3 regions of the Gracilibacillus pellucidus genome follow, and region 3 is predicted to be linked to each of the others. Evidence: riboswitches for the same ligand, from Rfam matches in the RefSeq annotation. Region 3 holds a riboswitch; each other region holds the start of a gene.

Region 1 (7,254 bases), on a different contig from region 3:
AAAATATAGGATGTATCCGCAATTTCCATCATTTTTTGTTTTACACGCGCTTGTTGTTCATTGGACTCGCTAATCCCTTTATCAAAATGAAGCCCTTTGCAAGATAAAAAAGCCTTATTAACATGGTATTCATCAAGCGATCGTACTGCTAGTGGTCCTACATATGAAAGAGACCGTTGCAACAATGTACCGCCTGTAGAAATGACAGTGATTTGTTTTTTCTTACTTAATTCCAGCGCAACATTAACCGAATTAGTTAAAACCGTCACCGGCATATTCGGCAAGTTCTTGGCCACATACCATGCTGTCGTGCTAGCATCTAACAATATTTTATCGGTTTCTACTATGTGTTTGACAGCTTCTTCTGCGATTTCTTTTTTCTCTTTTACATACATTACTTCTCGTTCTTGAAAAGGAATTTCTGGTCCATCATTAGAGGAATCTATACTTACCGCTCCTCCATGACTTCTTGCTAATTTTTTCTCTTTTTCTAATTTTTCTAAGTCACGTCGAATTGTTTCATCTGTTACGGAGAAAAGAGTTGCAAGCTCAGACACTCTAATGCTCTTCTTCTCGTTCACGACCTCCACAATTCGTTGATGTCGTTCTGCAACTAGCATTCGCCTCTCCTACCTTCTCGATCTACAAAAACTGTTTACTACATGACTATAGGCAAAATTATCATAAATTTCAACTGTTTAGTCAAGGCGGAATACTTCTTGATCAATTACATACATTTTGGGATCACCTTTCTCATCCATCGCTAAAATATCGCTCATAAATGCCTGCCACTTGCGGTTCGCTGGATTTGTTTCAAGCTCCTTCATAGCCCGATGATAATCATCCACTTCCATATAAGCATATAACTTATTACCGTCCATAAAAATACTATAACTTGTTATCCCTACCTCTTTTAATGCTTGCAATAACGCTGGATGAACCGCCTGATGCCTTGCCTTATATTCTTCCTCCGAACCTTCTTTACATTCCATTGTAAAAATATATCGTGCCATCAAACCCCTCCCATCAATGTAATCGCATTCATTTTATAGCACTTTATTTATGTTTGTTTTAATTATAACAAAACCACAAACAAACATAAATAAAAAAAATCAAAATTATACTTCAGCTTGAAAATAGTTCTTTAAGAAATGGTATACGCCTTCTTCATCATTTGTATAGGTAGTCGTATCTGTGACTAACTCTTTAATTTGATCCGTCGCATTACGCATACCTACTGGGTAACCTACATATTTCATCATCGGAATATCATTATTACTATCCCCCATTGCCATCGTTTGTTCAGGGCTAATCCCATAATGATTGAGTAAAGCTTTAATTCCCGTTGCTTTATTCACACCACTAACCATAACTTCTACATTATGATGACTAGATGAAGAAGTAGTAAAATCTGTTTCTTTTTTCAGTTCCTCTAAACACTCAATCCAATTTTTCATTTCTGTTTGCTCAGAAGAAAAACAATACATTTTTGCATATTTTTGTTCTGGTAATTGCTCATACCATTTAATATCATGGTTGATTGCATCTTCTCTTTCCAACCATTCATTAATGCCTACTTGATCTGGCTTATTACCACTAATCATTTTCTCCATATATGGTTTATCCTCTAATAACGATAGACGATCACCATCATTTGGGTGTGCTTCGTAATAAATGTTATGCTCTCTAGCGGACTGAATAACTTTTTCCACAAGTGTTGTTGATAAGCTATGCTCCAACAATTTCTCCCCATCTAAATAAGTAATCATTCCATTAGCCGTTACAAATCCGTCTAATTCGATATCCGCAGGTGCCGAGTCAAATACTTCATTTAATGAACGTCCTGTTACGATAAACACGCGAACACCTTGTTGTCTTATGTACTGAATAATAGTAAGTGTATTTTCCGTTAATTGATTATGATTATTTAATAATGTACCATCCATATCTAAACATAATGCTTTCGGTAAAAATGTCATATTATCACCCTCCTAGCTGTAAGTATAGCATATCCTAAAGTAGGAAGTTGATGACAGCTCTTATCCCATTCTTTCATTGACATTTCCAACTTGTTTGATATAATTTCCCATATTAATATACGTGTTATCACTACTAGGGGTGCCTGTTCATTACAGGCTGAGAGAAAGACATATCAAGCCTTTTAACCCTAAGAACCTGATCTGGCTTATACCAGCGGAGGGAAGTAGTCAAACTATCCACATAGTATGGCTAGGTTCTAAATATAGAATCTGGTCTTTTTTGTTATTAATATGTGAATAAACGGTTAGCGAGACACTTTTTTCAGGTTAGTGACACACGTTCCACATCAATGAGGAGGGTGTTAACTTGAATCGAACGTTACGATTAACAATGATGGCTGTTTTTGTGGCAATCGGCGTATTAGGTTCACAGTTTTTATGGTTTCCAACTGGCATTGCCAAAGCATATCCGGTGCAACATGCTGTAAATGTCATTTCTGCGGTTATACTCGGACCAATTCCTGCTGTGATTATCGCCTTTGTTATCGGACTATTACGAAATTTATTAGGCATCGGAACAATCCTTGCCTTTCCTGGTGGAATGATCGGTGCTTTATTTGCTGGTTACTTATATCACTGGACAAAAAAGAAACTGTTAGCTGGTGTTGGTGAAATTATCGGAACTGGTGTAATAGGAGCTCTGCTCTGTGTACCAATTGCGAATATCATCATGGGAACCCCAGCCGGAATAATAGCGTTTTTACCCGGGTTTCTCGTCAGTAGTATCACAGGAGCGATTATTGGAATGTTAATATTATCAAAGGTTAAGCATACGTCTATTGTCAGGCAACCTGCTTCGCCCAAATAAATGGTGTTTTAAAATAAACTGAACTTCGCATGACGTTAGCATAGTAATAAAATAATGGTTTGTTCGTGAGAGGTTACGTGTTCGAAGACAGAACTTTTGTTAATGGGAACGATATGTCCTTGAGACGCTCTCTCGACGACATAGCTTCATCAAAAAAGAAAGCTGAGGTCCTATCCCAACTTTCTTTTTTTGATTTTATCGTTTATTAAATGTGTCAGGGTCTGCCCCTACGCGTTCATCTTTGTTCATTTCATTAATTAATTGCATTTCTTCTTGTGACAGTTCGAAATCAAACACGTCCGCATTATCTTGAATACGGTGTTGTTTAACTGATTTTGGAATAGTCACTACTTCTTGTTGTAAGTCCCAACGCAAGATTACTTGTACGGTTGTTTTACCGTGACGCTCAGCAATCTTCGTTAAAGTAGGATCATCAAGAAGCTGCCCTTGTTTTAATGGAGACCAAGCTTCTAATTGAATATTGTGTTGTTTACAAAATGCTTGTACATCACGTTGTTGCAAGTGTGGATGGTATTCTACTTGATTAACCATTGGTACTACTTCTGCATCTTTCATAAGATCTTCTAAATGGTGCTCTTTGAAGTTACTTACGCCAATCGCACGAACCTTACCATCTTTATATAATTGCTCCATAGCCTTCCATGATTCTTTATATTTATTTTGTTCAGGAACTGGCCAATGAATTAAATATAAATCTAAATAATCAATTCCTAATTTATTTAAGCTTGTTTCAAATGCTTTAAATGTTTCATCATAACCTTGATCAGCATTCCATAGCTTTGTAGTAATAAATAGATCTTCACGAGGAATACCTGAATCTTTAATTGCTTTTCCTACACCTTCTTCATTACCATAAACAGCTGCTGTATCAATACTTTTATAGCCGTGCTCAAGTGCCCACTTGACAGAGTTATAAACTTCTTCTCCCTCTTCAACTTTGAAAACACCTAAACCGAACCATGGCATTTTCACACCATTATGTAGCGTAGTAGTTGACTCTAAATTCTTCGCCATACCTACATTCCTCCTTTATTTATTACGTATATTAGAATGCCACAAAACAAATAAAATATAAAACATTGTGCTCAAGATCACAGTACTTCTTATTTTGTCGGTGGAACAAAAAATCCGACATATGATAGCCGGATTTTTATATCACACGAATTTTATTCTTTTCCATAATTACCAATTTGGTGCACTTTGTAATGACGATATTGTTGTTTCGGTATATCATCCATGAAAGGGGTTGGAGAGCCAATAGAAAATAGTGCTAGATGATGCATTGCTCTTGTACACGCTGTATAGAAAAGGTTCCGTTCCAATTCATCCTGAAAATTGTCGTGTGATGCGTCTGTAATGATAACCGCATCAAATTCGATCCCTTTTGCTAGATAGGCGGGAATGACGACAATTCCCTTATCAAAAGTATGTGCTTCCTGTGTCATTAACTCTATTTCCATATATGGCTTGAGCTGCTGATACATTTGTTCACATTGTTCCATCGTTTTACCGATCAGCGCAATTGTTTCATTACCATCTTGTTCATATTGTTCTATTTGATCCATTATTTTACCGATCAACATTTCTTGTTGCTCTACTTCCATCAGAATTGGTGTGTCACCATCACGTTCAAATGGTTCAATTAAGTGACCCTTCGGCATAAATGATTTCGTAAATTCCACAATTGGTGCAGTAGAACGGTAACTTCTCGTTAACTCCATTCGTTCATGTTTTTCTTGCCATTTTTCTGATAACAAGGTCTCTTCTCTTAGAGCATGCGCATAAATAGCTTGGTTTATATCACCTAGCAATGTCATTCGACTAACAGGAAACATTAATTTCATCAACGCAAACTGGAAAGGTGTATAATCTTGCGCCTCATCAATAAATAAATGCTGAATAGCTCGTTGCGCATCAAAGCCAAGCAAACTTTTTTCGAAGTAAATATAACCTGGTGCATCTTCCCATGATAAATACTTATGTTTTAAATGTTCATCTGTTAATGCACATATTTCCTCCCATTTTTCCGGTAGTGAATCTATTTCATCCGCTTGGACTTTTTCTGTTGTGAATAACTTCCTAAATGTTTTAAGTGGATCTACAAATGCTAACTGTTTTATTTTTTTACGTAAAGGTCTGAGCTTCGCTGCTACAACTCGCTTACGTAATAGCTCTTCTTCACGGTCAAAATCATCAAACGTATCCTCAGAAAAACGACTTTCATCCTGTAATGCTTTATGCACATCTACATAATCAGCTTTCTCTAGCAATTCACTCTCTTCGAGTACCCAGTCTTGCTCTCTTTCTTCTTTCTCTAACTGTTTCAACTGATGCAAAATCCAATTAGCAACTTGCTCAAGTCTGTCAGGGATTGCTAAAGTACCTTCTGTTTGATAAAAATATTCCTCTATCATTTGTTTGGTGAGAATCGTTTCACCTCTAAACGTAATATTACGGAAGACGATCCCATCACTCGCAAGTCGCTCTAAAAAGTGATCAATTAAACCTTTATATGGAAGACTTGCTTTATAATGCATTGCTTCTACTCTCGCTTCATAATTATCCGCCTGCTTTTGCAAATAGAATTCCATTTGCTCAAATGGCGTTTCTAATTGGAAACTGTCGTCTAGCTGGCGGTGTAAGAATTGATAAAAGGTCATCTGTTGCATATTATCTTCACCAAGCTCTGGCAGAACGGTCGCTACATAGCTATTGAACAATGGATTCGGTGAAAATAAAACAATCTGTTCAGACGTTAATGTCTCACGATAACGATATAACAAATAAGCTACACGTTGCAAAGCAGCTGACGTTTTACCACTTCCAGCTACACCTTGCACAATTAAAACATTTGCTTTTTCATTCCGAATAATTTGATTTTGTTCTCTTTGGATCGTTGACACAATACTCTTCATTTTCGTACTTGCTTGATTACCTAGTACTGCCTGAAGTAAATGGTCACCTATTGTCAAACCAGTGTCAAACATTCCCTTTAAATCGCCATTACGAATCACATATTGTCGTTTTAAGGTTATTTCCCCGGAAATATTTCCATCTACTGTGTCATATTGTGCCGGTCCTGGTGGATAATCGTAGTACATACTCGAAATTGGCGCTCTCCAATCATATACTAAAAAGTCTTCTTCCTCTTTATCCAATACAGAAGCTAACCCTATGTATATATTTTTTTCCTCTTCTTGTCCGTCTTCAAGAAAATCAATTCGGCCAAAATACGGTTTATCCTCTAAACGGCGTAATATATCAAGACGCTCACTTACTTGACCATGGCTTCTTTCACGTTCCGAAAGAAATTCTTGTTGCTGCTTAATACTAGCCTCCGTCTCAATCTTGTCATCCATTTCTTCAATATTAACCGTTACATCTTCCCAAAACTCGCGTCTAATATCGATAACATCTTCCCTTAAATCTTTTGCGCGTGATTGTAGGGAAATCATTTTTCTTTTAATTTCATCGACAACCTCTGTTACTCTCTCTTTTTCCTGTTGCCATTCTTTATCTTCATGTTTATCTGCCACTATATCCACCTCCGTGACATTAATTTTGTCAGTTAGTTTTATTTGTATCACTCATATACAGTTTGTGTTTCAATTAGATTAGCATAGAATCCTTTTTCTTTCATTAATATTGAATGTGTTCCTTTTTCTATTATTTTACCATCCTTTAGGACAAGTATCATATCAGCCTTCTCAATCGTATTCAAGCGATGTGCAATCACAAAGCTAGTCTTCCCTTGCATCAACTTTTCTAACGCATCTGTTATTTTTAATTCGGTGATTGTATCAATACTACTTGTTGCTTCATCTAATAGTAAGAGCGATGGATTAGATAGCATCGCTCTTGCTATCATTAATAATTGACGCTGGCCTTGACTAATACCTTGGCCATTACCTTCCAGTACTGTATCATACTTATTTGGTAATCGTTCGATAAAAGAAGCTGCATTAGCTAGTTTTGCTGCATCTTCTACCTCTTGATCGGTTGCACTCAGTTTTCCATAGCGAATATTCTCCCGTATCGTCGTATCAAATAAATAGGTATCTTGCAAAACAATACCTAGATGACTGCGAATGCTTTGATTCGTTAATTGTTTCATCGGTTGACCATCTAACAAAATTTCTCCCGCTTGTTCTTGAAAAAAACGAGTTAATAACGATAGTATCGTTGTTTTTCCTGCCCCTGTTGGTCCAACTAGAGCAATCATTTGACCCGGCTTCGCATGAAAAGATATCGATTGTAAAACATGTTCATTATCTTTATAAGAAAAAGAAACATCTTTAAATTCAATATCACCTTGAATAGTAGAGAGTGCTTGTTTGCCCTCTTCTTTCGCCTCAGTATCTTGATCGATTAATTCAAAAGCCCGTT
Region 2 (7,254 bases), on a different contig from region 3:
ATCATTTTCGCTTCCAGTTTATTAATAGAGATCGGGAAGTAGCAACAAAAGGCACAGCCCATTCGACAAGTTGGCGTCAGATCGACCGCTTGCTCCATTTGTTGTATTTCCTCTGAGACTGCATTAAGTAGCATTTGGTAGCTGCTTGCTATTTTTTGATCTGTCGGCAGCTCTATCTTCATTAATTGATCAACAATTTGATAAAACGTATCTTCATTGATCTCGTATTTCTCATTTAGTTGATTACATTTATCAATAATTTCTTGATGTGTTATATAACGATTCATTCCTATTCTCCTCACAGCTGCGATTCATTGAATAGTATAACAGAAAGTCCACTTATCGAACATAATCAACCGGAAAAATCGCAAAAGACGAACTTCCTAAATAAGAAAGGAATAACCATCCAGCTAGTAGAGCAAGGAATAGTATGTCTTTAACAGAATAACTAAGTTGATAATAAAAGGTTCTCTGCTCATTTCGAGAAAATTGTTTTGCTTCCATCGCAACCGCAATCCGATGTGCTCGCCGGATACTTTGAGCTAACAAAGGGATTGCATACAATTTGATTTTTTCATATATGCCTTTTATCCCTTTGGTATACTGCACACCTCTTACCTTTAAAGCTCTTCTTAACGATTGGAACTCTTCTAAAATAATTGGTAGCATTCGAATGGCTGCCATGAAACTATACGCATATTTTGGTTTTATTTTTAACTGTTGCATGGTTGAGTAAAATAGTTGAACTGGCCTTGTCGTTAAGGCGAACAATAAACTTAATAGGCCAAACACACAACTTCTTAGGCCTAAATGAATTCCGCGATAAAAACTTTCCTCTGTTATATGAATAATCCCCCATTTAAACCATGTATGTTCCCCATCACCGAAGAAAATCATCGTTGTCGCAGAGGAAATAAAAATGATGAATAAAGGCAATGCCAATAGGCAAAGTAATTTCCAACTATGACCTGTACTGAATAGATAAAGTACAAGTGAGCCGATGATAACATAAAATAGAAAGTTCGGGTTATGAATAAACAGTAGTCCAATAAAAAGACTTGCTAACGTTAATAATTTTAAGCTTGGGTTTAACTGGTGTAACCATGTAGAGCGATAATCGATACTAATAGACATAATGTTCATCCTTTATCGTTTTGTCTTCTGTATTATGATAATTCACCACATCTATTAACCTACCGTTTTTGATACGCCATTCTTTCGTTGCATAAATCTCTACTATTTCCGGTTGATGGGTCACCATAACAATTGTTGTGCCTGCTCGTCTGCACTTTTCAAATAAACGAAGCATTTGAAAAGTATTGGTAGCATCTTGGCCAAACGTTGGTTCATCAAGTAGTAAAATATCTACATTACTAATAGTCGCAGTTGCGACACTTAATCGTTTCTTTTGGCCTATCGAAAGCTGATAGGGATGATGCTCCTTTACATGTTCAAGATTGTATGTTATTAAGTGTTGATTGATTCTTTCTGCAAACTGTTCAGACGGGATATTACTATGTTCTAATGAATGCTGTAACTCTTTATAGACACTATTGGTTATAAATTGAAGTTCAGGGTTTTGAAATACATAGCCCATTTTGCGATAATCACACGTTTCTACACCTTCGGATAAATGGTAGTTAATAGTCCCTTCTGTTTTGATTAATTGCATGATCGCTAACATTAACGTACTTTTCCCAGAGCCATTTTCCCCTGTTATCGCAATCCAATCCCCATGTTGAATCGTTGCTTGTTCCACTTCTATTTTCTTTTGTTTGTGATAAAAACCTGCAAAAGCATCTAGTTCTATAATTGGTCGATGACTCGTTTCTAGTTCTGATTTTGCAGGTATAGTCATTCGATAATCCTCCCATATATCTGGATACCAAATCCCTGCTTGATAAAATGTATCTTTATGCTGATGTAATAGAAGGTTTGGATTACCATCTGCGATAATTTTTCCTTCGCTATCTAACATAATAAGGCGGTCAACTAGCGGTAATACGTGATCGATTTTGTGCTCGACGATAACCACTGTTTTATCATCAGCAACGGTTTTTAATGTGTCCCAAACTTGTTGTGTCCCTGTTTGATCAAGCATTGCCGTTGGTTCATCTAAAAACAGCACCTCTGGTTCTAGCGCTAAAGCGGAGGCTATTGCTAATCGTTGTTTCATTCCTCCTGATAATTGCTGGATAGAGGTATGAATATCTTCTAGTTGTAATCCGACTTTTTGAAGATACTGATGAATCAACGTTGGCATTTCTTTTTTCGGTGTATTTCTATTTTCTAATACAAAAGCAATTTCTTCATCCACATAGGGCATACAAAATTGTGCATCTGGATCTTGAAAAACCATGCCATATGATGGTGAGACTGAGCGTTCCGCTATCTTTAACGGCATTTCGATAACATCAGGTATTAAACCTGCCATAATCTGAAGTAACGTCGATTTACCTGAACCTGATGGACCAACAACTAATACTTTTTCTCCTTTTGCTATAGTAATCGATAAATCTTTGAATAGTAGACTATCACTGTTAGGGTAGGTTGCTCGTAATTTTTTTAACGTTATCATCTTAACGCACCTCGTCATCTAATAGGTGATAATCCTCATTTGACACAGGACGAATACTTTTGGTTACCCCTGTTTTGTCGATAGCTTCTACTAGGAAATAAGCAAAGAAGCCGGTGATCACAATCGACCCTACGATTCTATTCACTATTAGTAAAGTAAGATTCCACACAGCTAATGAATCAATATAACCATAAAACACATCTAAAATAAGTGAGCCGACAGCTGCACCAATTGCTGCGAGGCAAGTAACGTATAATCGATAACTCTTGTAACGATACATCGCAAATATAAGTTCACAGCCAAGTCCTTGAATAAGTCCATATAGTAGCAACGATATTCCCCAATGGCCACCAAACATAAATTCTCCTTGCGCGGCTGCTAATTCCGCTAGTAAAGCAACTCCTGGCTTTCGGATGATTAAAAAGGCAACAGTCGCCGCCATAAACCACATGCCATAGAGCAATTGATCGATATGTAATCCGAAAACACCTACTAAACTATACAATGGTCCCCAAAGTTTATAAATAACCGCAAAAATAAAAGCAATGACAATCGTGATCAAAATATCTGTTAACGTTAATGATTTTTTCATTGGTATTACGCTCCTTTTTATTTTATTGATTAATAGTCAAAACTCGCTTCTCTTTCCTCCTTTTGCATACGAAAAAAGCCACTATCCATACGTGACGTAGAGATAGTGGCTAAACTTATCCATCAGAAAACTGCAATATCATTATTCTATTGCACCTTAAGCCACTTCCCTACGCTGGTATGAACCAGATCAGGTTCTAAGGGTCTTAAAGTAATGACTTTAATCTCAGTCTTTAAAAGACACCCCTAGTGGAATGTGATCGTAATATGTAATTTGACTACATCATACCAAATCTTTTCGTATTGTCAAGGTTTATTGTAGGAAATTCCCACCAAATTTCATAACAATTAAGAAAAAATTTTGTTTGCAACGAGTACATTTTTTTGATATAGTTAGAATCAACAAAAAACAATTATATCGTTTTGCTTCAATTTTTATTGAAGTGAGAATAGAGGTGCAAAAACCATTAGTACCTAGCTGGAGGCTGATGTAGCCGAGGAAAGCTAATGGAAAGGGGAATTTGCCGAAGTAATGTACGTACACATCAACATACATTGCTGGTCCTGCATTAAATAAATGTTGGGCTGTCATATAGTGAAGACTGTATGGAGGGCTATCTCACGCATCGAGCTAAAGTATACAAAGATGCAAGTAATGATACCCTCATTACTTGCATCTTTTTTATACGAAAAATGGTTTGATGAGATATGCTCTATTCAGGTACAAGTGAAATTGTTTTTAATCTTTGAATAGAGGTGGATGTAAAATGAATTTTGGACGTGTATTAACCGCGATGGTTACACCATTTAATGAAAAAAACGCAATTGATTATGACAAAACAGAGCAACTGATTAACCATTTACTTCAAAATGGAACAGATGCCTTAGTAGTAGCTGGGACGACAGGTGAATCCCCTACCTTATCAAAAGAAGAAAAGTTATCCTTACTGCAGTTTACGGTAAAAACTGTTAATGGCCGTGTGCCTGTCATTGCAGGAACAGGTTCTAACAATACACAAGAATCAATGGAAATGACGAAAAAAGCAGAAACGATTGGTGTGGATGCAGTCATGCTAGTTGCACCATATTACAACAAACCTTCTCAAGAAGGGCTTTATTTACATTTTAAAACTATTGCAGCATCCACTAGTTTACCTGTGATGTTATACAATATTCCTGGTCGATCAAGTGTTGCAATCAATCCTGAAACAATCATCAAATTAGCTCAAATCGAAAATATTGTTGCTGTTAAAGAAGCTAGTGGTGATTTAGATGGCATGACGCGTATTATTCATGAAACAGATAGTAACTTCTCCTTATATAGTGGTGATGATACATTAACACTCCCAGCTGTAGCAATCGGTGCACACGGTATTGTTTCTGTTTCTTCTCATATAGTAGGATCGGAAATGAATGAAATGATAACTGCTTACACTTTAGGTAATGTTGCTCGAGCACAAGAATTACATCAGTATTTACACCCGATTATGCAGGCAATGTTTATGGCTCCAAGTCCAGCACCTGTTAAAGCAGCTCTTTCAATGAACGGAATGGATGTGGGAAGTTTGCGTTTGCCATTAGTTCCTCTTAACGAAGAAGAATTGCAGCTTTTACGTCATAAATTACTCTTTATCCAAGAAAAATATTATGCAGGATAATAAGAAGACAGTTCATCGATTAAGGTGAACTGTTTTTTCGTGTGTAAGTATGAGCGTTCTGCTATACTATGAAACGAGGAGTGAATAAGATGAATATATATGTAGATGCGGATGCATGTCCGGTGACAGATATGATAATAGAAGAAGCAAAATTATTTCAGTTGGATGTAGTGTTAGTGAAGAGTTATAGTCATTTTTCTATGAAGGAAACGCCTAGTCATGTTTCTATTAAGTATGTAGATGATGGAGCGGATGCGGCTGATTACCGAATTGTCCAAATGGTAAAACATGGTGACGTTGTGGTAACACAAGATTATGGTTTAGCGGCACTTTGTCTAGAAAAAGGATGTCATGTTATACACCATATCGGCTTTCGTTATACAAAAGACAAAATCGACCAAATGCTACAGGAACGCCATATTAATGCACAAGCACGAAAAGCAGGTATACGAACGAAAGGGCCGAAAAAGTTTTCAGAAGAACAAAAAAATAGCTTCCGCTTGAAATTACGAAAGCTATTAGAACAGAGCAGTTAATTACTTACTACATAAGCGTTCATCCAGTTCAGACATGCTTGTTTCCAATCTTGTGTGTACGGATGATCGTCGGCAAGTCCTAATCCGTGTCGTCCGTCTTGATAAATATGCAACTCATAAGGTATTTGGTCAGTTTGTAGTGCCACAGCATATTGCAAACTATTGAATGAAGGTACTGCTTGATCATTAGCTGTTGACCAAATAAAAGCAGGTGGTGTGTCTTTGTGCACCATTTCCTCGCATGAATAATAATCTACTAGTCTTTGCTCTGGCTTTTCTCCTAATAAGTTCGTTTTACTACCTTCGTGTGTGAATTCTCTCATTGTAATAACCGGATAACAAAGAATATGAAAATCTGGCCTAGATGAAACTTCCCTTTCCGTAATAAACCGATTACTGATCGTTGCTGCTAAATGACCACCAGCTGAAAAACCGAGCACGCCTACTTTGTTTTCTCCGTGGAGGTTCCACTCAGCTCGTTTTTGTTTGATGAAAACGATAGCTTGTTGTGCTTGCGTTATCGTCTCTTGTTCTGAAATAGGGGCAGTCTTGTAACGCAGTACACATGCATGGAACCCGTTTTCATTTAACCATTTAGCAACAGGTTCCCCTTCATGATATGCTCTGTGACCATACCCACCTCCTGGTATAACTAAAATAATTGGTGCATGTAAAGCATTTTCTAATAGATATGGAGTAATACTCGGAACATCCGTATGTAAAGCAGATTCTTCCCAGTTTACTGTGTTTTGCTCAATAATTTTCAATAAGATAACCACCTTTATATATTAGTTATTTACTCCTTTTTTTATTTCATTTTCGAAGAAGCCGTATTGTCAATATTAGATTCTGTTAAATGAAATTATTTTCGTAAATTTTAACATTATTTATTGAATTGGTATAAGAAATTCACAATATTTATCTTCCCCCTCTTCTTCTTTATAACGTTCAACAATTGGAGATTTTCTTAAATTGAAATTATACTTTGACATTTCGGCATTTAGGTTATTCCAAAAATCTCTTACAGCTTCTGTAGTATGGACAATTGTAAATACTGCATATTTACCACCTTCAAAAATTCCTGTGTTGGCAGGCCTTTTTACTTCCCAGTCATTATCCACAGAAATAATGAGATCATATCTACACTCTTCAAGAGGGGTAATTGCAGGATTATCCTGTGCAATACCATAAATACCGTATTCAAAACGATTTTTTGATAACCCGTTTGTACGTACCCATTTCTTAAATTCTTTCATCATTTCGAAATTTTTCTCATTACCATAAGGTCCCACATTTCTAAAAAACGCAATTTTTGTTGTGGGCAAATTTTCAACTTTGATTTTCATATTATCCCTCCTTGAAATCAAGCATATATCGATTTAAAATGTTTTTCTATATGTATTTTAATTTTTTTAAAAATATTAGCAATCTTTTAAATCATGATACAATGTTTCCATTTCGCCATTTTAAAATGAGCCAATTGAGAAAGCAGAAGAGCTTTCTGTTTTTTGAGGGTTACTGACTGACATTGTATGCTTTGATATGTATGCTATTGAATAAGGCACTACTTTCCATCGGTAAATTACATACTTTAATACTAATAACTTGTGTCACTAATTATGTGATATAATTCCATCTAAATATAGGGAGGGTTCGCTTTGAAAGAAAGTCGCTTGTTTAAAATTATCTATTATCTTTTGGATAGAGAAAAAGCTACCGCCTCTGAATTAGCTGAAAAGTTCGAGGTTTCCTTTAGAACAATATATAGGGATTTAGATATCATAAGCAGTGTGGGAATACCTATATATACATCTAATGGTAGAAATGGTGGTATATATCTTGTAGACAACTTTGTTCTAAATAAAGCTCTTTTATCCGATGAAGAGCAGCA
Region 3 (7,254 bases):
AATGCTTTTTTTAGCAATTGTAACAGCTTTATTGATTGTTCTTTTCGCGACTAATTATCAAACAGCGAGAAAACAAAAAGCACTTAATTGGGACTTATTAATTGAAAGTGATTATAGAAGAATGCGTAGTTTTTACCGATTAGCGAACATGTTTACTGATGTTTCGCACATTGAAGTGAATGTGAAAAGACGTCATTGGCTAGCTCGTTTATTGACGAAGGCTATTCCTTTTCATCAAAAGGGGGCCTATGCATATTTATATCGGTTAACAACCGTAAGAAGTGGTGAATACTTAGGCATATATCTGCGCTTGATCGTGATAGGTGGATTGCTCATCTATTTCGTCCCTAATCAATGGTTGAAACTAATTTTTGCTTTGTTATTTATCTACATGATCTTTTTACAAGTCATACCATTATGGAAGCATCACGCTACATTAGTCTGGTTAGACTTATATCCTATTAGTGAAAGGGAACGTCAAGAAGCCTTTGTTAAATGGATTAAACAGATCATCTTTTTTGCAGGGGTACTCTATGCTCTTTTCCTTTTCGTAATAGGAGAATGGTTAGTTGGTCTATTACTTGTGATCGCTATTCTCTTATTTGTGAGCATGCTTATTCCACAATACTTACAAAAGAAAATGTGAAGAAATCCTTCATAAGTTGAACAAGCTTATGGGGGATTTTTTTAGTTAGGGAGAAGTTGAATTAGATTACTGTATCTTATATACTAGATAAGGTAAAAAATACCTAGTTTGGAGGGCGTTTAGTGGAAAAGCACAATCAAAGAAAACGTACAAAAGAAATATCTCTTCTTTCATTCATACTAGCAACCGTCATGATTTTCAACCTATTGTTTGTTTTTCTGATGAAAGTCAATATTAGTAATAGGACATTACTGTTGGTAATTTGTGCTGTCATCTTGCTTTTAGCAAATTGCGTGCTGTATAGACGAAAAGGGCAGTCAAGTTAGATTGGAGGAATACCGTTGGAACTATTAATAGAAGCGGGTATCTTTTCCTTACTTATCGTTGCATCGATACTGATAGCAAGGGTGGCTACGAAAAAAGGGAGAAACTATGCTAAAAACATACGAAAATTAAGTAAGCAGCAATGGTTTAAGGAATTTACTAATACATACACACCATTATTTGTTCAGCATGATGCGTATCGTTCGTTTATTGCGAATGCTAATGTTGAGGAAGTAATCAGAGATGAAGCAAAACAAGCGCTATTTAAACGTGAAATTCTTCAGTTAATGGCGAAACATAACTTATAGCTTTTCAGTGGTTATTGTCTTCATCTTTTGTCGTGAAAGAAAGAGGATCCGAACAATCTTTTACGGTGCACGATCCACTGATTGCAGTCTCACTTTATCACGGTGCATGAGTCCGTAAAACCCCCACTTCAAGGTTCGAGTGAAAACGAGGAAGCGAAGATGGGGGATAAACGGACGCTAATTCCCTGATAAGTTTCGCTAACAATCAGTGGGAATCAAAACTTCCACTGATTGCAGTCTCACTTTATATGCACCGATTATTGTTCGGATTTTCTTTATCCAATTATTTCAAGACTTATTCACATCTAATGTAGCTGCAATCAATGTTTTTGCTGCTATTTTCATCGCTCGTTCATCAAAGTCAAACAATGGATGATGATGTGGAACGAATCCATTGTCGATCTGTGCACCTGTAAAGAAATAAGCACCAGGTTTGTTTTGGAGATAATAGGAAAAATCTTCACCTGTCATCGTAGGTGCTACCATTTCCGCTTTTTGTACTTCCTTCACTTGCTTGGCAGCTTCTAGTACTTTCTCCGCATATTCGGGATGGTTCACAACTGGTGGATAGCCAAATGCATAGTCAAAATCATAGGCCATATCGTAGCTAAGGCACGTTCCTTTGATAACTTTCTCCATTTCTGCTTTAATAAAATGTTGCACTTCTGCATTAAATGTACGTATAGTACCACTGATGACCGCGGTATTTGGTATCACGTTAAAGACATTGCCTGAAAGGAATTTACCGATTGTTATGACGGCAGTTTCCAGCGGATCGATACGTCTACTGACAATTTGTTGTAAGTTGATAACAAGCTGTGATCCAGCGACAACAGGATCTTTTGTCTGATGGGGGATGGCACCATGACCACCTTTTCCTTTAAGTTGTATCGTAAAGGAGTCAGCAGCTGCCATAAAGTTCGTTGGAGCGGTTTGGACGACGCCATATGGTGTATTTGTCCAAAGGTGTGTTCCGTAAACAACATCTACATTCGCTAGGGCGCCAGCTTCAATCATTGCTTTTGCACCACCAGGAACAAGTTCCTCTGCATGTTGGTGAATAAAGACAACCGTACCAGCTAATTTGTCTTGATGTTTCTGTAACACTTTTGCAACTGCTAAAAGTGTCGTCGTGTGTCCGTCATGCCCACAAGCATGCATGACCCCCTCTTTTTTTGATTTATAGCTTACCTCTTTTTCATCTTGAATAGGTAACGCATCGAAATCTGCGCGTAAGGCAACCGTTTTTCCTGGTTTAGTTCCTTTTAATGTTGCTACAACCCCATTTTCGCCGACATTTGCTTCATAAGGAATATGTAATGATTGATATTGTTCTTGTATAAAAGCAGCTGTTTTCTCTTCTTGAAAGGACAGCTCTGGATGTTGATGTAAAAACCTTCTCATTTCGACCATTTCTTCATATAATGCATCAATTTCTTCGAATAAAGTGTCCCTCATTTTCTCACCCCGAAAAAAGAATTTCTTCTCATTATAACATAAATAGAGAAAATTCAGTTTGTTGTTAATGTTTTAATAATGAATGAAACGATATTTCTGTTCTTTACTAAACACAAAAAAACAACCTCCAAAACCGGAGGCTGTTTCTACTTATTGAAAGCTTTTATCTGCTAAAAGGCGTTCTGTTTCTTCTTTGTGACCTGTTTCGTCTGCAATAATATCTTCTAATTTAACCACTAATTCTGTTAAACCAAGCTCATCTGCTTGTTGTTTTCTTGTCTCATAACGTTCAATTGTTTCTGTTTCTGCTTTAAGTGTCGCTTCTAACATTTCTTTCACATCTGTTAGTTGCTCGACTTTTGCTGGAGTGGTTGTTGGTGTACCACCTAATGTTTTGATTTTATCGGATAAGTATAAAGCATGTCCGATTTCATCATTTATCTCATCTTCAAAAAATGGTTTTAGGAAGGAGCGATATAATCCTGATACAACAGATGCGTGATACGTATACATAATCGTTGCCGCATACTCATTTGCTAAGTCTACATTTAATCCATCGATAAGCTCTTGTAATTTTGCTTGATCTTGTGCCATTTACGTTCAACATCCTTTCATTATTATCTCTACACTATATATCTACCCTTTTACAAAAAGTTTAAACATAAATACTAGATTTTTATTGGAAAAAAATATATGATATGTTATTCTTTTTTTGTAAGCGAATAAAATAGTAATGAACACTAGGGGAGCCTTTTAGGCTGAGACGATTCTTCGGACCCTTTGAACCTGATCTGGTTAACACCAGCGGAGGGAAGTGGTAGGAAAAGCACTGATTTATCTAAACTGCTTTTAATTATGCCACTTGTCCATGCTGGGTGAGTGGCTTTTTGACGTTCTTTTCACTACCGAATCAAAGGAGTAATGACAATGCAAGGAATACACCTTATTTCAAATGGAAGATTAACAGAGAAAGAGTTAGATTTCGTTGCGAGAAATATGGAGTTGCTTGATTTTTTTCATCTGCGTGAGAAGAAAAAAACAGCACAAGAGATAGCCGATCTTGCTGATAGACTAATGGATACAGATGTACCACGAGAACGGATTATCATTAATGATCGTGTCGATGTGGCACATGTGAAGCGATGTGGAGGAGCTCAATTAGCTTATCATAGTCTTACCATTGCGAATGTAAAAGCTTGTTTTCCTCATTTATTAGTTGGTAAGTCTGTTCATTCACTTGCAGAAGCATTAGATGCAGAACAACAGGGTGCGGATTATTTACTGTATGGTCATATCTTTCCAAGCAACTCTAAACGTGGTGCAGAGCCAAGAGGGGTTGCCGCATTGGCTGAGTTAACTCGCAATGTGTCTCTTCCGGTCATTGCCATTGGTGGAATACATACGAGTAATGTACACCAAGTGCTTGCTGCTGGTGCAAACGGGATAGCGATTATGTCAGGAATATGGGATGCCGAAGATCCAGTCAAAGCTTTAAAGCACTATCGTGACGTGTTCGACAAAGTGGAAGGAGGCGTCGTATGAAGCAAGCATTTGACCAAATTGTCGTTGGTGGAGGAGTAATGGGAACATCGATTGCTTATCAATTAAGTAAACGAGGTTACAGAGTATTGTTGCTAGAAGCAAACGAAATAGCTGCAGAGGCATCAAGTGCGGCAGCGGGTATGCTAGGTGTACAGATGGAATTTGAACAGAACTCAGCTTTATTTCAATTTGCCAAAGAAAGTAGAGCCTTATTTCCTTCATTAGCACAAGAGTTGTTAGAGGATAGTGGTGTGGACATTCAATTAATCGAAAAAGGTGCATTGAAACTTGTCTATCACGAGGACGAATTACCACGATTAAAAAGGATTGCAACGTTTCAAACAGAACAAGGAAAAGAGGCAAGAATCATTTCCGCATCTACCGTGCCAGAAAAAGAACTTGCTACAGACTTTTATGCCGCGCTTTACTGTCCGACAGAAGGTCAAGTATCTGCACCACATTTAACGAAGGCATTTGCAAGAGGAGCTGAGCGTCATGGTGCGGTGATATATGAGCAAACAGAGGTGACTGATTTTATTGTTGAGCATGGGAAAGTGATCGGAGTTACTACTACGGACGACAGCTATTATGCGAATGCTGTAGTGATGACTTGTGGATTTAAGAGCGGTCGTTTTTCAAGTTTTATTAAAGGAATTACACCGATAAAAGGAGAATGCTTGTCTGTTATTACGGATAAACCATTGATCCAATCTACCATTTTCACAGAAGGTTGCTATATCGTACCAAAGCGAGGAAACAGACTGATTATTGGTGCTACTTCGAAGCCAAATCAAACGGACAAAGATGTCAAGGTAGCGAGTGTCCTTCATTTATTATCGCGAGCAAAACAAATACTACCGGCGTTAAACAAAGCATCTATCGAAAAAATATGGGCAGGTGTGCGTCCGATGACACATGACGGGCTCCCTTACTTAGGGGAAGTACCAGATGTATCGGGGTTATTTGTTGCTACTGGGCACTATCGTAATGGCATATTATTAGCAGCAAGAACAGCCACTTTTATGGCGGATTTTATCGAGGGCAAACAAGTGAATCAGCATTTTTTAACTGCTTTTTCCTTAACAAGGGAGCGGCTAGTCTCTGTATGAGGAGGAATAGATTTGAAGATAATGATAAACGGTGATGCATTAACAGTGAATGATCAGGTTACGAATATAGCAGATTTATTAAAAGAGTTACGATTAGAAAAAAAGTCATTAATCATTGAACATAATCAAGTTATTTTGAGAAAAGAACATCATCAGGGAACGAGCCTTTCAGAAGGTGATCGTTTAGAAATTGTTCATTTTGTTGGAGGAGGATGATTAAATATGTTGAATATAGGAAAATACACTTTTCAATCTCGTTTATTGTTAGGTACAGGTAAATATCCAAACTATGATGTGCAAAAACAAGCAGTGGATGTATCAGAAACAGAAATACTAACGTTTGCTGTTCGGCGAATGAACATTTATGATCCAGAACAACCAAACTTTTTGGAAAAAATTGATCAAAAGAAGTATCGCTTTTTACCGAATACTGCTGGGGCAAAAAATGCAGAAGAAGCAGTTAGGATTGCTAAATTAGCAGATGCTTCTGGATTATGTGACATGATTAAAGTGGAAGTAATAGGCTGTGATCGAACATTACTACCTGATCCTGTTGAAACAATAAAAGCTACTGAAATATTACTAGCTGAAGGCTTTACTGTTTTGCCATATACGTCAGATGATGTAGTACTTGCTAGAAAATTAGAAGAATTAGGTGCTCACGCTATCATGCCTGGAGCGTCCCCGATTGGTTCAGGACAAGGGATTATTAATCCATTAAACTTGCAATTTATTATTGAACAAGCAAATGTGCCAGTAATAGTAGATGCTGGAATCGGTTCTGCGAGCGATGCAGCATATGCAATGGAATTAGGAGCGGACGGTGTTCTGTTGAATACAGCAGTTTCAGGAGCAGATGATCCTGTTAAGATGGCAGAAGCGATGAAGCTAGCTGTTCATGCTGGTAGATTAGGATTTGAGGCAGGCAGAATAGCGAAGAAGGACTATGCTGTAGCAAGTAGTCCGAAAGAAGGAGTTAGTGTAAGTGAATAATCGTTATCATCGTCAAATGCTGTTTCAACCTATCGGAGAAGAGGGACAACGTAGATTACAAGAAAGTCATGTAGCAATTGTAGGAGTTGGTGCGCTTGGATCAAGCAATGCAGAAATGCTAGCAAGAGCTGGAGTTGGTACACTAACATTGCTTGACCGTGATTATGTGGAAGCTTCTAATTTACAACGGCAACAGCTTTTTTCTGAAGCGGACGTGGAGGCGAAAACACCAAAGGTAATTGCAGCAAAGAAGAGGTTAGAGGAGATTAATCATTCTACTATCATCCATGCAAAAGTAATCGATGCGGGAGTAGAAGAACTAGAAAATATCGTGCCACAAGTAGATGTTGTCATTGATGCAACGGATAACTTTGATACAAGATTAATACTAAATGATGTTTGCCAAAAACATCACAAGCCATGGATCTATGGTGCGTGTGTATCAAGCTACGGTGTAACCTTTACTGTACTGCCTGAAAATAGTCCTTGTTTACACTGTCTGATGGATCATATACCGAATGATGGAGCTACTTGTGATACAGTCGGGATTATTAGTCCAGCAGTGCAAATGGTTGTCTCCCACCAAGTAACAGAGACATTGAAAATAGTGACAGGCAATACGGACGCACTTTCGGGTAAATTAATCGCTTTTGATTTATGGAAAAATCAGCACATCGAAGTAAAGGTAGCTAGCTTAAAGGATAATCAATGTCCATCATGTGCGAAAAAGCAATATCCTTACTTAACTTATCAATCACAATTAAAAACAGCTGTCCTATGTGGCAGGAACACTGTGCAAATTAGATCAAGCGAACAAAAAGTAATCTCATTCGATGAACTAAAAAATAATTTAGAACGAAATAAACGAGTCAAA

What was found. Region 3 has a riboswitch for thiamine pyrophosphate ahead of SH601_RS06940 (thiamine phosphate synthase). Riboswitches for the same ligand answer to the same signal wherever they lie in the genome.
Region 1: linked by a shared signal. The riboswitch ahead of thiW (energy coupling factor transporter S component ThiW) and the one ahead of SH601_RS06940 (thiamine phosphate synthase) in region 3 are both predicted to bind thiamine pyrophosphate.
Region 2: linked by a shared signal. The riboswitch ahead of SH601_RS09445 (ECF transporter S component) and the one ahead of SH601_RS06940 (thiamine phosphate synthase) in region 3 are both predicted to bind thiamine pyrophosphate.

Annotation. Positions count from the first base shown of each region.
Region 1 is NZ_JAWZSR010000002.1:121,851-129,104, forward strand. Features, by position in the region: gene SH601_RS03980 (DeoR/GlpR family DNA-binding transcription regulator) at 1-620, opposite strand, end outside; gene SH601_RS03985 (L-rhamnose mutarotase) at 699-1,013, opposite strand; gene SH601_RS03990 (HAD family hydrolase) at 1,119-1,979, opposite strand; TPP riboswitch at 2,105-2,219, shown strand; gene thiW (energy coupling factor transporter S component ThiW) at 2,347-2,847, shown strand; gene SH601_RS04000 (aldo/keto reductase) at 3,043-3,882, opposite strand; gene helD (RNA polymerase recycling motor HelD) at 4,035-6,404, opposite strand; gene SH601_RS04010 (ABC transporter ATP-binding protein) at 6,452-7,254, opposite strand, start outside.
Region 2 is NZ_JAWZSR010000004.1:308,281-315,534, forward strand. Features, by position in the region: gene SH601_RS09430 (YkgJ family cysteine cluster protein) at 1-287, opposite strand, end outside; gene SH601_RS09435 (energy-coupling factor transporter transmembrane component T family protein) at 340-1,134, opposite strand; gene SH601_RS09440 (ABC transporter ATP-binding protein) at 1,124-2,578, opposite strand; gene SH601_RS09445 (ECF transporter S component) at 2,580-3,170, opposite strand; TPP riboswitch at 3,320-3,427, opposite strand; lysine riboswitch at 3,612-3,794, shown strand; gene dapA (4-hydroxy-tetrahydrodipicolinate synthase) at 3,937-4,827, shown strand; gene SH601_RS09455 (YaiI/YqxD family protein) at 4,917-5,363, shown strand; gene SH601_RS09460 (alpha/beta hydrolase) at 5,360-6,130, opposite strand; gene SH601_RS09465 (AraC family transcriptional regulator) at 6,251-6,709, opposite strand; gene SH601_RS09470 (helix-turn-helix transcriptional regulator) at 7,022-7,254, shown strand, end outside.
Region 3 is NZ_JAWZSR010000003.1:267,071-274,324, forward strand. Features, by position in the region: gene SH601_RS06920 (ABC transporter permease) at 1-646, shown strand, start outside; gene SH601_RS06925 (hypothetical protein) at 988-1,278, shown strand; gene SH601_RS06930 (M20 metallopeptidase family protein) at 1,567-2,736, opposite strand; gene SH601_RS06935 (ferritin-like domain-containing protein) at 2,887-3,330, opposite strand; TPP riboswitch at 3,469-3,566, shown strand; gene SH601_RS06940 (thiamine phosphate synthase) at 3,664-4,278, shown strand; gene thiO (glycine oxidase ThiO) at 4,275-5,387, shown strand; gene thiS (sulfur carrier protein ThiS) at 5,409-5,603, shown strand; gene SH601_RS06955 (thiazole synthase) at 5,610-6,380, shown strand; gene SH601_RS06960 (MoeB/ThiF family adenylyltransferase) at 6,373-7,254, shown strand, end outside.